Linked DNA regions of Rubripirellula amarantea. The protein of the gene in region 1 binds, or shares a complex with, the protein of each later gene. Links are inferred from orthologs where the notes say so. Each region holds a gene or a part of one and is shown in the gene's direction. Other genes may lie near its edges. The genes, in order: accD, accC and Pla22_RS03620.

Region 1 (2,962 bases):
AGAACAGCACGCCGGAGCCGCGAGATTTGTTCGCTTCCGATGTGAGCTATGAACGGATGCTGTCGGCGTTTCAATCGTTGCGAGTTCCTCGGCATTTGTTTCGGTTCTTGTACCGCGTGTTGGTTGACCATTGCAATCGTCACACGGACGCGCATCCAGATTTCAAGATCAGCGCCGAGACCTTCGAAACAGCGTTGGCGGTGTACACCCGCGATGTGGAAATGTAGATACGGCTTCAGTGAGTCGTTGGGGGCTCAGTGATTGCCAGTGAATCTCGCTGATTGCCAGCGATTCTGAATGGTTGAAGGTGAGCCGCGGTGAGTCTCGTTGAGCCTGGGGGTAAGATGACGAGGGCCGCGTTTTGCTCTCTGGGCTAGGTTTGAGCATGAGAACCAGATAATCGAGGCTCAGCCGATCCGTCATGTTTTGACTGATCGAAGCGGTTTGATTTCTTATCTCGCCGACCTGAGTGTCGAAGCATGCATTCCCAGCTTGCTCGAAACCGGCATTCTGGTAGGCTACCGATTGAAAATCATGGCGTGCGGCGTCTTTTTGCCGTGCGATTTGCTTCCTTATGCCTCGCGGATGCCCGCGAATGGCGAAAAATCATGGAGAATTCACTAGGTGGGTACTAAACGAACGGGAAAAGGTCGGCGAAAAGTTGGGCGGAAAAAACGACGTATGCGAGCCAAAATCCGTCACCGCAAGAAATAATTTTGGCGGGTTTTCCTGGTCAATTTGGCTAGGCTAGAACTCGGTCACCCCAGAATCTGGGATCCAATTTCTGGGACCTTCCCTTTTCCTGCATCAAGCGTTGTATGTCCACCGTCGATTCTGATTCGTCCGACCGTGCTTCGTTGACGCCGCCCGCTGGCGCTTCTGCTCCCAGCGGTGAGGCTGTCTCGGGCAGTGTGGCTGCGCGAAACGCCGCGTCGGCTGCGGCTAACTCAGGTTCCGCCAGCCAAGGCGACGACACTCAAGTCGTGGCTCCGAAGAAGCGCGGAGTGCCCGAGGGAAAATGGGTTCGTTGTCCCGGTTGCGGGTCGACGGTTTACAAAAAAGCTGTTGAGCAGAATCTAAATGTTTGCCCGAAGTGCGAGCATCATTTTTATGTCTCGGCCAAAGAACGGATCATCCAGGTCCTCGACGATGGCACGTTTGAGCCGATGAATGAGCACTTGCGGCCGACGGACCCGCTGGAGTTCTCGGACCGTCGCAAATACGCTGACCGGCTGATCGGCGAACAAAAGCGTACCGGTTTAACCGACGCTGCACTGACCGGCACCGGCATGATCCGAGCTCGACGCGTTGCCATCGCGATTACCGACTCAGCGTTCATCATGGGATCGATGGGCAGTGTGGTGGGCGAACGCTTGGCGAGGTTAATTGAACACGCCACCACTCAGAACTTGCCGCTGATCATCATCAGCGCCTCGGGTGGCGGAGCTCGAATGCACGAGGGCATTCTGTCGCTCATGCAGATGGCAAAAGTCTCCGCTGCTCTGGCTCGTTATGACGAGGCGGGAGGATTGTTCATTAGCGTTCTGACCAATCCAACGATGGGCGGCGTGGCAGCTAGCTTTGCTTCGCTGGGCGACTTGGTTTTCGCTGAACCGAAGGCTTTGATTGGGTTTGCTGGCCCCCGAACGATCAAGGCCACGATCGGGATCGAATTGCCCGAAGGATTCCAAACGAGCGAGTTCCTGCTCGAGCACGGCTACATCGACCGGATCGTGCCGCGCAAAAACCTCAAAACCGAAATTGCCCGCACAATCGACTATTGCGGGAAGTAGCAAGTCGCAACAGCGACTAGGAACAAGGATCTAGGGGTCCGCCAGAGCGTTTTTGTCAGCTTTGTAGTAGACTAGAAGCGTGTGAGTTCGGGCGTTGATGGTCGATCGCTAGCGATACGCGGTTAGTGACCTGCCAGCGAAGATCTGGCTATTCGTGTCCTTTCAGCAGTGACCACAAATACCAGTGACGTTGCTGCTAGTGACACTGTTACCAATGGCCGCATTGTTTGCAGCTCACTGTCGATCGGTTGGGCAACGCTTCTGAAGCGTTGTTTCCTGTTTCCTGTTATCTATCCTCTGATATCTGACGCCAGCCTTCCATGTCCCTATTTGATTCGCTCAAGTCGGCTTTCAAATCTTCCGGTGGTGCGAAGACCACCGGGCGAATCGATGTTGAGGGACGTTTCCATCGCACGCGAACGGCGTTCACGGGAACGATGGCGAACTTCTTCGTCGCCAAAGACCGAATGCACAACGACCGCATGGTTGGCGTAAAAATTCTTGACATCGAAAAATACGAGCTCTTTGAAGCTCGCTTCAAGGGTCTCAACAAACCGACCGAAGGCCAAATTGCGATGTTGATGAAGCATCCCAAGGTGGTCGAGACTTACGAGATTGGTGTTTCGCCTAAAGGCGAACCCGTGATCGTGATGGAATATATCGGCGGCCCGAGTTTGCAAAATATCGTTGTGCAAAAACAAGAGCACCACGTGACCGGCAAGCGTTTGCGGATGATCCGCGACATGGCCGAGGCTCTCAAGTACGTTCATGATCAAGGGTTCATTCACCGCGACATTTGTCCTCGCAATTTCATTTGTACCCCAGACAATACCCTCACCAAGCTAATTGATTTTGGCCTTACCGTGCCTGCGACGGCGCCGTTTATGGTTTCTGGAAACCGCACCGGAACACCCTTGTACATGTCGCCCGAGATTGTCCGTCGTCGTCCCACGGATAAGCGAGTCGATGTGTTCTCGTTCGGGGTAACGTGTTTTTGCTTGGTCGCCTTTGAGCATCCTTGGCAAAGCGAAATGCTCAACGGTCGCGCGGCGTTGCAACATGACACCGCCGATTCGAAGCAACTGGTGGATCTTTGTCCGACGGTTGATCCTCGTTTGGCAAAAGCGATCATGCACGCACTCAATCCGAACGTAGATGATCGGACCGCT
Region 2 (3,067 bases), on another replicon or contig:
GGCCGAGGATGTGTTGGCTGAGGGGATGATCGTAACGGTTGAACCCGGCGTATACTTTCAAGCCGATTTCGGAATCCGTATCGAAGATGACGTTTTGATCACCCCCAATGGCTGCGAGGTTCTGGGCAAGCTGCCAAAGGGACTCGATGATTGTCGTTTGATGCTGTAAAACGGGCGTCGACGTGGGCAAACGGTCCTGCGAAAGTACCGGCCTCGGCTGGTCGCCAGTCCGGTTCTGCCGGTGATTGTTTTCCCTCATTTCTTTTACATCTGACGACGAGTCCAGCATGAGCAAGGGCGGTAAGCCAAAGGATGTGTTCGACGTTGAACGCATTCGCGAGATCATCGAGTTAATGGAACAGCACGATCTTTCGGAAGTCGACCTGCAACAGGGCGATGAGAAGATCAAGATTGGGCGCGGCCAAACCGCCCCAGTTTACGCCCCTGCTGCGGCTCCTGTTGCTGCAGCGGCACCCTCGCCAGCAGCACCGGCTGCACCGGCCGCGGATGCTCACGCGGGCACCATCACCATCAATGCGCCGATGGTTGGCACGTTCTATTCCAAAGCCAATCCAGAATCCCCCGCCTTTGTGAAGGTCGGTGATCACGTCGGTCCGGATACGGTGGTCTGCATCGTCGAGGCGATGAAGGTCTTCAACGAAATTCCTGCTGAATGCAGTGGCAAAATCGTAGAGATCTTGGTCAATGACCAGCAGGCCGTTGATTTCGGTAAGCCAATGTTCCGCGTTCAACCGGACAAATAATTCGTGTTTGAAAAAATCTTGATCGCCAACCGTGGCGAAATTGCGCTGCGCATCATCCGCGCCGCACGCGAAATGGGAATCAAATCGGTTGCGGTCTACAGCCAGGCCGACGCCGAGTCGATGCACGTCAAACTGGCCGATGAAGCTTACTGCGTCGGTTCGGCTCGTTCGGGTGATTCCTATCTTCGCATTGACCAAATCATCGCAGCCGCTGAAGTGTCGGGCGCTGATGCGGTTCATCCCGGCTATGGGTTCCTCGCCGAGAATTCCCACTTCAACGAAGTGTGCCGCGAGAGCGGCTTTGAATTTATCGGGCCAAGCCCACAGGCGATGGAAAAACTTGGTGACAAGAATACCGCCCGTAGCATGGCGATCGCTAACAATGTTCCCGTGGTTCCCGGCAGTGACGGATTGATTGAAAGCCCCGAGGCCGCGATCAAGACCGCCAAAGAAATCGGCTACCCCGTGCTGATCAAAGCAACCGCGGGCGGCGGTGGCAAAGGGATGCGCGTTGCCGAGGACGAAAAATCGCTTGCTGTTGCGATCAACCAAGCTCGCACCGAAGCCGAAGCCGCGTTCGGTAACGGTGGTGTTTACCTTGAACGATACATTGGACGCCCGCGTCACATTGAAGTTCAGGTGATCGCTGATAACCACGGCAACGTGTGCCATTTGATGGAACGTGACTGCAGCGTTCAACGGCGTCACCAAAAACTCATCGAAGAGGCGCCGAGCCCGAACCTTCCCGAAGAACGGCGTCGTGAAATTTGCGAAGCTGCCGTGCGAATGATTCGTGGTGCGGACTACTCCAACGCAGGCACCGTCGAGTTTATCGTTGACCAGAACGACGACTTTTACTTCATCGAGGTCAACGCGCGGATCCAGGTGGAACACCCCGTTTCGGAAATGATCACCGGCATCGACTTGATCAAGGAACAAATACGAGTCGCCGCAGGCGAGCCGTTGTCGTTCACTCAAGATCAAGTGAAGTGCGAAGGCCACGCAATCGAGTGTCGCATCAACGCTGAAAATCCTGACAAGAATTTTCAACCCAGTGCGGGCAAGATCACTCAAATGTTTGCCCCCGGTGGTTTGGGCGTTCGCTTTGACTCGCATGTCTACGGCGGATACACCGTGCCACCGTACTACGATTCAATGATTGGCAAGTTGATTGTTCATTGCCGAACGCGAGACGATGCGATCGCAACAATGCGACGAGCGCTCTTTGAACTGCAAGTCGAGGGAATCCACACGACGGCGTCGTTCCACGACAAGGTGCTCCAGCATCCAGAATTTGTATCGGGCAAGCACGACACGAAGTTCGTCGAACGTGAATTCCTGAGCTAAACCAACCTACCGCCCTAACCCACTGTGCCTCTGCTTTTTTCCATCGAACCGTTCACCTTCGTTCTGGCTTTGTTGCCGTTGGTTGGGTACCTGTTCGTTTTGGGGCTGATTCGGTTTTCGCGGCGGGCTTTGGTGACGACGGGATCGCGCGACGTTGCCGCACTCGCGGTGGCCGTCTGTGGATTTGTGGCCGCCGGGCCAGCCGAATTGCTGTTTCCTACCACCGCGGCAACGGTGTTCGGGCCCATGGTTTGGCTGGCGCTGATCGCGTTCTATAGCCTGTCCGTTTCGTTGATCGCGTTAACGGTTACGCCAAAGTTAGTCGTCTACGGACGGACTCCCGAAGAAACGTTCGACGCATTGCTGCGGGCGTGTTTGAAAATTGACGCTGGATCGACAGGCGATGCGAATCGTCTGCAAGTCTTTTTGCCTTCACTTGATGTTCGCTTACGCATCGATGGCATTCGTGGTCTCGATTATTGCCGCGTGCTGACCTTCGAACCCGTCCAATCGGTAAAGTTTTGGTCCGCGATGTTGGCTAACTTGCGAGGCGAGTTGCAGACCGGCCAAGATGCTATTCCTCGTCGCGGATTAGCGATGCTGGTCACTTCGTTCGCGATCGCGGGAATCCTCGCTTGGTATGGCTTGAACAATCAAACGCTCGTTGTTGACGGATTTCGCGACTGGCTGTGGCGGTGATTACCTACCGAAATCAATTTACAGCCATGTTGGCCTAAGCCTTCAACATTCCGCGCCGTTGTTTTACCGCTCAGAATCCCACCTCCAAAATGCCACCGTCAGGCGTTCACCGCGCAGGATCCTACGACCAGGTGTATCCCACCGGGGACGTTGCCATTAATCGTTTCCCACACAGGGGTTATCGCGAGTCTATAATTGCGGTAACAAAACCACGCGGTCAACGTTTCAGATTTCTCCCGAGTAGTTGTGAAACCCAA
Region 3 (2,903 bases), 2.1 Mb from region 1 along the record:
GAAATCAATCTGCTCAAGCACGAGTACACCGTTGCCAAGGATCTAGCGAGTCCCCGCATCATCAAGGTAGTGGAGTACCGTGAAGACTCTCGACCCATGCTGGTGCTTGAATTGTTCAGTGAACTGAACATGAAGCAAGCTCTTCGTACCGGGCCCGAGTCCCTGGCCTTCATGCTGGATAAGATTGTCGAGCAGTCTGCTGAAGGTCTGTACTACATGCACACGAAGAATTGGATTCACCTCGACGTGAAGCCAGACAACTTTCTGGTCAGTCGCGAAGGTGTCGTTAAGTTGATTGACTTTACGATCTCAGAAAAGAAGAAGACCGGTCTCGGCAGAATGTTCCATCGCGTCAAGTTGGCCAAAGGCACGCGAAGCTATATGGCACCGGAACAGATCCGCCGCAAAGTGTGCGATGAGCGAACCGACATTTATTCGTTTGGTTGCGTGCTCTACGAATTGGCGACCGGTAAGGTCCCATACACTGGCGACACTCCCAACGATCTGCTTAACAAACACTTGTCTGCGTCCGTGCCAAGTCCAATCGTCCACAACGACAACGTGACTCGCGAATTTGCTGATCTTGTGAAGAGCATGATGGCAAAACGACCGGACGATCGCCCACCATCGATGTGGGAATTCCTGAAGGTGTTTCGGGGCGTGGAAATTTTCAAGAAGCGACCTCGTGCACCGGAGGTTAGCGTGTTTGACAACAATAGCTCTATTCGTGCCCCGGATGACATGATTCGCAAAGGCGGCCCCATCGACGATCAAGAATGATCTCGCGTTCATTTCATCACTTACAGACTAGAAGATACAAGGGTAAACAACATGAGCGCTGGACCAGGCCTCGAATTCGAAAACGACATTGCTGAACTCGAAAGTCAGATCGCGCAACTCGCTCGTCATACTGACCGAACCGATGAGGTAGAAACTCAGATCCGAACGTTGCGTTTAGATTTGGTGAAGCAGCTGAAAGAGACGTACGCGTCGCTTGATGCATGGCAAACGGTTCAAGTGGCTCGGCATAAGAATCGTCCTTACACGCGAGACTACCTGAACTTAGCTTTTGATGAGTTTGTGGAACTGTATGGCGACAAGCACTTCGGCGATGATCGCGCGATGCTGTCTGGCTTTGCCAAGCTAGATCGTTTCAAGGTGATGGTTCTTGGTCACCAGAAAGGTCGGACCTACAAAGAGCGTGCGGCCTGTCATTTTGGTTGTGCGCATCCCGAAGGCTATCGCAAGGCGATGACAAAAATGCGGCTGGCTGAAAAGTATGGGCTGCCGTTGATTTGCTTCATCGACACTCCAGGAGCCTATCCGGGTATTGGTGCTGAAGAACGAGGGCAAGCTCAAGTGATCGCCGAAAGCATGTTCATGATGAGCCGATTGAAGACACCCGTGATATGCGTAGTGATCGGCGAAGGTGGCAGTGGCGGAGCTCTCGGAATCGGCGTCGGCGACCGCGTTGCGATGCTGCAGCACTCGTACTACAGCGTCATCAGTCCTGAGGGTTGTGCCGGTATTTTGTGGAAGAGCCACGAGCACGCTCCCAAGGCCGCCGCGGCTCTTCGTTTCACGAGCAGCGACCTTAAACGGCTAGGTGTGGTGGACGACGTGCTTGAGGAGCCGCTTGGTGGAGCCCATCGGGATCATCACCAAATGGCTTCGCGCCTGAAGGGGTATCTGTCTAAGACTTTGACAGAACTCGAAGCTAAGTCGAGCCAAGAACTCGTGGAAGAACGGTACGAGAAGTTTCGCCGTATCGGTGTGTTCTTGGAAGAAGCGGTTTAGCAACCAAGCCTCGTCGGGCTCGTTCTACGAGTCCTGGCCGGAAGCTTGTTTTCAATCCAAAGCGAGCAGCCAACCCGAGCAGGATGATTGAGTCGCGGAGAGCTAAAGTTGCAGCGTTGTTGGGCGACGCTCGCGGACGTTTGCTCGAGCAGTTTGAAGCCCATCGTCGGTGAGCAGGACGCTCTGTTAGGCGGGCGACGGTCGGTCAAGATCGGACCATAGACGTGAAGACGGATCAGCCCAGCAGGGTAAGAAACAACCGCCCCGCAACGTCCGATAATGCCTCTTATGTTGTATTAGAGGTGCGTTTTTCCCTGTATTTGACGCGTTTCCCGGATATGGGCTGTGTAGCTGTGTTCGCCATTGAGGCCTGAAGGTCTACTTCTGCCCCGGTCCATTGCGATGTCGATCTGAGATGAGCTAGTGATGAGCTAGTGCGGTAGCCAGAGTGCTGATTGAAGTGCTGATTGGTTCTGCGATTGGTGTCTCGTTTTGGCGAAGCTAGATCGGTTGGATGGCGAGTCGTTTTGCCTATCGTTGGATGTTCCCGTCGAACTGTCGAGCTTGGCGAGGAACGCTGTCCCATTGGTTGTTGGGTTGAGTCGTGGGGTTGGCCGTAGGAGGATTTTGCCAGGCTGATTCCGGAGACCAACTGCCGCCCGGAGCGATCAGCTCGGAAGCGACTTGCGCGGCGTTCGGGCTGAGTGTTCCCGATCCGGTTGGTTGGTTAAATTGCTGGTCGAATCGTTGTAGGTACGGATCGACGATTTGGTGGATCTCGGGCGGAATCACAGATTCGCTGCGATCAAGTAAGTCGGCGATGTAGTGACCTCCCTTGCTTCGAACCACAGTTTCACGGGCCCAGGTACCGCCCAGTGTCACTGCAAAGAGCGTGATCAGAATGCAGTACAGGCCGCCTTTGATAAGGCCGAAAACAGCACCGATGTGGTGGTCGAACTCGCTTAGCTTCATACGGTCGATTGAATGGCTGATCATTCGAAACGCAACCCAAACCAACAGCGATGTGACGACATAAAGGATCAACATCGCGAGAAAGCGATTCCACGGTGACTCTAGGGCAATCGAATGACTGAATGGCTCACTGA

What was found.
Region 2: the proteins of accD (region 1) and accC are in contact, whole or in part, in a solved structure (PDB 8UXZ), measured with the Escherichia coli proteins. The link is inferred for Rubripirellula amarantea from one-to-one orthologs.
Region 3: the proteins of accD (region 1) and Pla22_RS03620 are in contact, whole or in part, in a solved structure (PDB 8UXZ), measured with the Escherichia coli proteins. The link is inferred for Rubripirellula amarantea from one-to-one orthologs.

Annotation. Positions count from the first base shown.
Region 1 is NZ_SJPI01000001.1:3,110,328-3,113,289, forward strand. What follows is about bases 1-2,805. They hold accD (acetyl-CoA carboxylase, carboxyltransferase subunit beta), read left to right. Parts: upstream 1-818; coding sequence 819-1,793; downstream 1,794-2,805. Other genes in these bases: Pla22_RS11445 (hypothetical protein), read left to right, coding at 1-227; Pla22_RS11455 (serine/threonine protein kinase), read left to right, coding at 2,114-2,805. In the rest of the region: more of Pla22_RS11455, read left to right, coding at 2,806-2,962.
Region 2 is NZ_SJPI01000004.1:188,946-192,012, forward strand. The notes cover bases 30-2,939. They hold accC (acetyl-CoA carboxylase biotin carboxylase subunit), read left to right. Parts: upstream 30-767; coding sequence 768-2,111; downstream 2,112-2,939. Other genes in these bases: Pla22_RS24615 (M24 family metallopeptidase), read left to right, coding at 30-169; accB (acetyl-CoA carboxylase biotin carboxyl carrier protein), read left to right, coding at 288-764; Pla22_RS24630 (hypothetical protein), read left to right, coding at 2,136-2,810. Outside these bases: more of Pla22_RS24615, read left to right, coding at 1-29. UniProt on the Escherichia coli protein: This protein is a component of the acetyl coenzyme A carboxylase complex; first, biotin carboxylase catalyzes the carboxylation of the carrier protein and then the transcarboxylase transfers the carboxyl group to form malonyl-CoA.
Region 3 is NZ_SJPI01000001.1:1,000,869-1,003,771, reverse strand. What follows is about bases 69-2,814. They hold Pla22_RS03620 (acetyl-CoA carboxylase carboxyltransferase subunit alpha), read left to right. Parts: upstream 69-831; coding sequence 832-1,797; downstream 1,798-2,814. Other genes in these bases: Pla22_RS03615 (CvpA family protein), read right to left, coding at 2,329-2,814; Pla22_RS03625 (serine/threonine protein kinase), read left to right, coding at 69-780. Also shown: more of Pla22_RS03625, read left to right, coding at 1-68; more of Pla22_RS03615, read right to left, coding at 2,815-2,903. UniProt on the Escherichia coli protein: Component of the acetyl coenzyme A carboxylase (ACC) complex. First, biotin carboxylase catalyzes the carboxylation of biotin on its carrier protein (BCCP) and then the CO(2) group is transferred by the carboxyltransferase to acetyl-CoA to form malonyl-CoA.